3 regions of the Glaciimonas sp. Gout2 genome follow, and region 3 is predicted to be linked to each of the others. Evidence: predicted binding sites of a transcription regulator. Region 3 holds the regulator's gene; each other region holds the start of a gene.
The links. The regulator HrcA, encoded in region 3, represses chaperone genes, less so after heat shock. The targets are predictions, from matches to a motif close to TTAGCACTCNNNNNNNNNGAGTGCTAA.
Positions count from the first base shown of each region.

Region 1 (2,276 bases), on a different contig from region 3:
AAAGCGGTGCAACAAGGCTTATCCCAAGGGCCTAAATCATCCCGTGCGCCGACCATGTTTGCGCAACCGGTTATTTCCAATGAAATGCCTGATCTGGTGAGTGGCAACAATTTTGGTGCTGCGTCGACTGCGGAAACGCCACATCTCTCGCCACTTCCCGTGGCAATGTTGACGTCAGACAATCTGTTTTCATCCTCGTTTGGTCTACCATTGCGTGAAGCAAGGGATGCATTCGAGCGCGCCTACTTTGAGTATCATTTAATTAGGGAAAGTGGCAGCATGACGCGCGTGGCTGAAAAAACTGGACTTGAACGCACGCATTTGTATCGAAAGCTCAAGCAATTGGGAGTCGATCCGGGAAAATTAACGAAAAAAGGCGGATAAAGCGATTTGTCTCTTCCGTCGCAATGCCTTGTGCCACCGATCCTGTCATCGATTTTGCCACCGTTTCTTACACTGGTAACCGGCCCGTCCGCAACCAGACGAGAAAGTGCCGTCTGGTTGTCGATCAAAACCGAGGCAACATCATTACAGCAAATGCGAGGAATCATCGGTGTCATCCTCGAAGGCCTGCCAGACGGTAAATCACCGCCGGAGCCAACGCATTTCACGCTTCACATCAAACGTGTCGCCCCTGGCTGTCTTTGTTGCATTGGCCTGCTTACATTACGGGTAACGCTGAATCGCTTGCTCCGTGATCGTCCTGCTCGGCTTTATATCAGTATCGCGGACGCCACGCACATCGATAAAATTCGCGCTTTGCTCTCCACTTCCCCGTACGACGAATGGCTCACCCTGACTGACGATATCGCCACTTAAATATCAATCCGTCCAATAGCCCTCACGATCGAAAACTCTCCAGACATTACCCGGTCGACTTAATCCTCAACCACCCTCACTTTGCGGTCTTATCCAGGCCTTTCACCAAACCGGGGGCATCGTCGCCAAGATTATTGGTACCGTTTTGAATCTAATCCGCAATCTATTACGTAAAAAATCACGTTACACACTGTCACACTATTTAGTATCGTTGCGACGAACTTCCCCCCTATGAAGCCACTCCAACATGCTCAAAAGTATAAATCATTAACTTTTATTGATAGTGAGTAACTATCCTCACCATTTAATAAAATCGATTAGCACTCTACAAGTGGGAGTGCTAGAATACCTGATCAAATCAGTATGGTTTACACCCTGTTGGCAGAAAATTCCATCTGATAGCTAGGAGAAACAATGAAAAATCCATCGGTACAGACTGCGTTAATCCCAGCCGAATCGGGCGCCTTAGCGCTTGGATTTTCGGGTACTTTAGGCAATATCGACGCCTATATTTCGGCTGTTAACCGCCTGCCTATGTTGACTCACGACGAAGAAATTTCGCTGGCTCAAAAATTACGTGAAAATAACGATCTGGCTGCCGCGCAAAAGCTCGTACTGTCTCATCTTCGTTTAGTTGTTTCTATTGCACGTGGATATTTGGGATATGGCTTACCGCACGCCGATCTGATCCAGGAAGGCAACATCGGATTGATGAAAGCCGTCAAGCGTTTTGATCCTGATCAAGGTGTGCGTCTGGTGTCCTACGCGATGCACTGGATCAAGGCCGAGATGCATGAATACATCTTGAAAAACTGGCGGCTGGTTAAGGTTGCCACAACCAAAGCACAACGAAAGCTCTTTTTCAATCTGCGTAGCCATAAAATCGGTCTCGACGCGATGACACCGACGCAAGTTGACGACTTGGCAAAAACGCTTAACGTAAAACGCGAAGAAGTCATTGAGATGGAAACCCGACTAACCGGTCGTGACATCGCTTTGGAAGCGCCAACCGATGACGACGATGATAAATTTGCACCTATCGCCTATTTGTCATCCGATATGCAAGAGCCGACCAAAGTGCTGGAAGCCCAACAATACGACCGTATGCAATCAGAGGGTCTTGAGTCTGCTTTAGGTAAATTGGATGACCGTTCACGCCGCATTGTGGAGTCGCGCTGGTTAGCGAATGACGATGGTTCTGGTGCCACCTTGCATGAACTGGCAAAAGAATTCGGTGTTTCCGCCGAGCGCATTCGTCAAATTGAAGCAGTGGCACTCAAGAAAATGAAAAGTTCTTTAGTGGCTTATTCTTAATTTATTTTATTAATAAGATTGAGTTGAATTGAATTAACTAAATCACTAAAAAAACAAAAAGCGCCGACTGGCGCTTTTTGTTTATAGCAATGATTTAAAACGCATCACCAAAATACCAGTTCGGATATTTATTCCTACACCCT
Region 1 is NZ_JASJXA010000001.1:317,757-320,032, forward strand. It holds gene QN379_RS01435 (response regulator) at 1-384, shown strand, start outside; gene QN379_RS01440 (GTPase) at 391-819, shown strand; gene rpoH (RNA polymerase sigma factor RpoH) at 1,234-2,133, shown strand.
Region 1: rpoH (RNA polymerase sigma factor RpoH) is a predicted target of HrcA. The motif match lies at 1,137-1,163, and genes of this name have one in related genera.

Region 2 (2,276 bases), on a different contig from region 3:
TTGACGACCAAAGTTGCCAGTGCTTCGCCTTCGACGTCTTCTGCAATGATCAGCAGCGGACGGCCCGACTTAGCGACTTGCTCCAATACCGGAAGAAGATCACGGATGTTAGAGATTTTTTTGTCGAACAACAGAACGTAAGGCTGTTCCAGAGCAACAACTTGTTTTTCTTGGTTGTTGATGAAATATGGTGACAAATAGCCACGGTCGAATTGCATACCTTCGACGATGTCTAGTTCGTTTTCCAGTGACTTACCATCTTCAACAGTGATAACGCCTTCTTTACCGACTTTGTCCATTGCCTTAGCAATGATTTCACCGATGTCGGTGTCGGAGTTAGCTGAAATCGAACCAACTTGTGCGATTTCTTTGCTAGTAGTCGTTGGCTTAGCCAATGCTTTGATTTCAGCAACGATGGCGACAACAGCTTTGTCGATACCGCGCTTCAGGTCAGTTGGGTTGAAACCGGCTGCAACATACTTGAAACCTTCGCGCACGATAGCTTGTGCTAACACGGTTGCAGTAGTAGTACCGTCACCAGCGTTATCTGAAGTCTTGGAAGCAACTTCTTTAACCAGTTGCGCGCCCATGTTTTCCAGCTTGTCTTTCAGTTCGATTTCTTTAGCAACTGAAACACCATCTTTAGTAACGGTAGGAGCACCGAAGCTACGCTCCAGAACCACGTTACGGCCTTTAGGGCCCAGAGTGACTTTAACTGCGTTGGCTAGAATATTGACGCCATTAACGATCTTGGCACGTGCATCATCACCAAAAATTACTTGCTTTGCTGCCATGTTGATTCTCCTGAATACGGTTGAATGTAGAGCGTAGAGATCGAAGCGGCCTTATTGCGAAAATTGCAATGGGCTTCGATCAATCTGAACTATGAATTACTTACCTTCGACGATAGCGAAGATGTCTTCTTCGCGCAAAATCAGTAGTTCCTGGCCATCGACCTTTACTACCTGACCTGCATATTTGCCGAAAAGAACGCGCTCACCGACTTTAACTGCCATCGGGCGAACTTTGCCGTCTTCCAGAATCTTGCCGTTACCAATAGCCAATACTTCACCTTGATCAGGCTTTTCGGCTGCTGCCTCTGGCAGAACAATACCTGATGCAGTTTTTGTTTCAACATCTAGACGCTTAACGACGAGGCGGTCATGCAAAGGACGAAGATCCATGTGTAACTCCTTCAAAATTCAACAAGTTATAATTTTTGCAGCAACATTGCAGCAACGACTGCACCGATTAGTTTGGCTTTTACAATGTGCCGCACAGAAAAAGTGACTAGGTCAGGGAGATTGTTAGCACTCTCACCTAACGAGTGCTAAGTATAGGGGTGGTTAGTTGATTTTTCAAGAGTGATGTTCTGTACTCTCTTTTTTATTTACCAAAGCCGCTACAATTAATCACAGGCGGCGATATTAATTTTTTGTCAATAAAAATACAAAGAGGTTTTGTTACAAGGGAATCTTGTCGTGAAAGCAGGGTTGCCGCTATGATGATCTGGCATGAACGTTTGGGCGTGGTCTCCAAATCTGCCACTTCTATTTTTAAGGTCTTAAAGAATGCGTATTCGTAATCTGGTTTTTCATACTCATCCACGTCTGGTGCTCGCTGTGATCTTTGGTGGCGTCATCTGGGCACTCTTGCCGAATGGGTCGACCATTACCCGTGGGCTCATCAGCTGGAACGCCGGTGTGTGGGGATATCTGATCGCCATCTGGTGGATGATGGTGAGAGCTGGATCGGCACAAGTTAAAAAGCGGGCCGCGATTGAGGACGAAAACGACAGTATGATCCTGATGTTGATTTGCATTGCGGCGATGGCCAGTATCGCCGCGGTCGTTTTTGGGTTGTCTCAGGCCAAGGACTTTTTGCCGGGGCCGAAGGAAGTCCGCTATCTATTTACTGGATTGACCGTTCTCGGATCGTGGTTTCTGGTTGGCACCATGTTCACCTTGCACTATGCGCGACTGTTTTATAGTTCTGGTATTGGACCGGCACCTTTACGGTTTCCTGAGGGCGAAGAAAACCCCGATTATTGGGATTTTCTCTATTTTTCGTTCACATTAGCGGTGGCAGTACAAACCTCGGATGTGAGCGTCATGACCCGCTCAATGCGTAAGACAGTATTAGTGCAATCGATATTGACGTTTTTATTTAACTCGGCGATTCTCGGTTTGTCGATCAATATTGCTGCGGGTTTGATCTCCTAAGATTCTCACGAGCGTGGTGCAAAGAGTGTCCGAAAACACCGCATGTCGGGGACG
Region 2 is NZ_JASJXA010000001.1:174,592-176,867, reverse strand. It holds gene groL (chaperonin GroEL) at 1-794, opposite strand, end outside; gene QN379_RS00775 (co-chaperone GroES) at 891-1,184, opposite strand; gene QN379_RS00770 (DUF1345 domain-containing protein) at 1,572-2,222, shown strand.
Region 2: QN379_RS00775 (co-chaperone GroES) is a predicted target of HrcA. The motif match lies at 1,308-1,334, and genes of this name have one in related genera.

Region 3 (2,276 bases):
AGCAACATTCGCATAAGTATCTTAATTGATTGAGCAATTGTGCTAAAACGCTATATGATAAAGCAGATCATCCATTTGCGACGTAAACATGCCTAACAATCCATCCGAACTAAAAGCTAGTGGCCTTAAAGCTACTTTGCCCCGACTCAAAATTTTGGAAATATTTCAAAATAGTGAAGTCCGACATTTAAGCGCTGAAGACGTTTATAAAATTTTGCTTACCGAGAATCTTGATGTCGGTTTGGCAACTGTGTATCGTGTATTAACCCAATTTGAGCAAGCTGGCTTGTTGCAGCGTAATCATTTTGAAACCGGCAAGGCCGTTTTTGAGCTAAACGAAGGATCGCATCATGATCATCTGGTGTGTCTGACCTGCGGTCTGGTCGAAGAGTTTTACGACGAAGAAATTGAGGTTCGCCAGAAAGCCGTCGCCACAGAGCGTGGCTTTGAGATTGCGGATCACGCCTTGGCGCTGTACGGTCACTGCCGGAATTGCGTAAAAAAGTAATTGGGTCATGCGCCGAGTAGCATTAATGCTGTGCGTTCCAAAGCTTCGGATCGTAAGGCATTAAACGATGCTTGCTGTTTTTCTTACTGAGCGAGACTTAGTGATCCGAAATAGTTATTAAGCCAGACTAGTTCTGGCTTAATGCATTGGAAAGCAGCTTTGCTGTAATGTCGACAATCGGTATCACGCGTTGATATGCCATGCGCGTCGGACCGATCACACCCAGCGTGCCCACGATTTTTCCGTTCACCTCATAAGGTGCGGTGACGACGCTCATCTCTTCCATTGGAACCAGTTGTGATTCGCCGCCAATGAATATTTGAACGCCGGTGGCCTTGCCTGATATGTCCAGCAGTCGCATCAAATTGGTTTTTTGTTCAAACATATCAAACAGCTTACGTAAGGAACTCATGCTCGATGACAGGTCAGTCACGCTGAGTAGATTGCGCTCACCTGAAATGACAACTTCGTCAGCATCGTCGGTCATCGCCTCGCTACCGGCCTCAACTGCGGCCAACATGAGTCGATTCATATCATCCCGCAACTGGCGAACTTCGGTTTGCAGGCGTAAGCGAACGTCATCAATACTATGGCCTCCGTAGTTTTGATTGATAAAATTGGCCGCTTGTACGAGCTGTGAAGGGGTGTAGTCGACATCTGTTAACAAGAGTCGATTTTGCACATCGCCGCTAGGGCCGACGATGACGAGCAGAATACGTTTTTCAGAAAGTCGTAAAAATTCAATCTGCTGAAACACCGATTCACGCCTTGGGGTTAGTACCACGCCTGCAAATTGTGAGAGCGATGACAACACTTGCGCAGCGTTGGCGATGATCTTTTGCGGCGAGTTAGTTTGCAGTCTTGCCTGCATTCTCGATTCGAGCACGCCCTCGTCAATCGGCTGGACCGTCAATAGTGTGTCGACAAAGACACGATAGCCGCGGGGCGTTGGTACCCGTCCCGCTGAGGTATGCGGACTCGCAACAAAACCCATTTCTTCCAGATCGGCCATGATATTGCGTATGGTCGCGGGAGATAATTCCAGCCCGGAAATTTTTGAGAGTGCGCGCGAGCCTACCGGTTGCCCATCCGCGATGTAGCGTTCCACGAGGGCTTTGAGAAGAGTTTGAGCGCGAGTATCAAGATGCATGGCGATTATTGGTAAGTGCTGGCGTGATTTGCCATGAGCCAGGTCTGACAGGTGTCTGGCCCTTAATAATTGTATTTATACACTGTTAAGCCGAATCGCGCCTATTCGTCGGCGTGGATTTTCTCTATCAAAAGAGATTTTATGAGGGATTTTACGTGCTGGCGGATTGATCTTCCAGCCATGTTTCAAGCTCATGTAACGTGACGCATTGAGCATCTGCTACGATTCCAACGGGCAATACGCGGTCAAACCGATTAATCCAAACGCTTCGCAAGCCAGCTTCACGCGCGCCCACCACGTCTAAAAGCGGATCGTCACCCACATAGACCGCTTCTTCGGGTCTGACATTAAGGGCTTGGCACGCCGCATGGAAGATCGCGGGATCAGGTTTAGCGCAGCCGAAGCTATGCGCGGCGATGGATATAGCGAAATGCTGTGACAGGCCGATTTTCTCCAGATCCGCAAATCCGTTCGACACTGAACCCAGTAATACGTGTTGTCCTAAGCGAGATAGCACCGGTTGAACGTCGTCAAAGGGCGTCACCGCATGACGCGCCTCAGCAAACAGCGCCATGGCGGCATCAATCTTGCTAATATCTTCGCCAACAGTATTAAATG
Region 3 is NZ_JASJXA010000010.1:15,644-17,919, forward strand. It holds gene QN379_RS09210 (outer membrane protein assembly factor BamE) at 1-14, opposite strand, end outside; gene fur (ferric iron uptake transcriptional regulator) at 89-508, shown strand; gene hrcA (heat-inducible transcriptional repressor HrcA) at 636-1,658, opposite strand; gene QN379_RS09225 (HAD family hydrolase) at 1,810-2,276, opposite strand, start outside.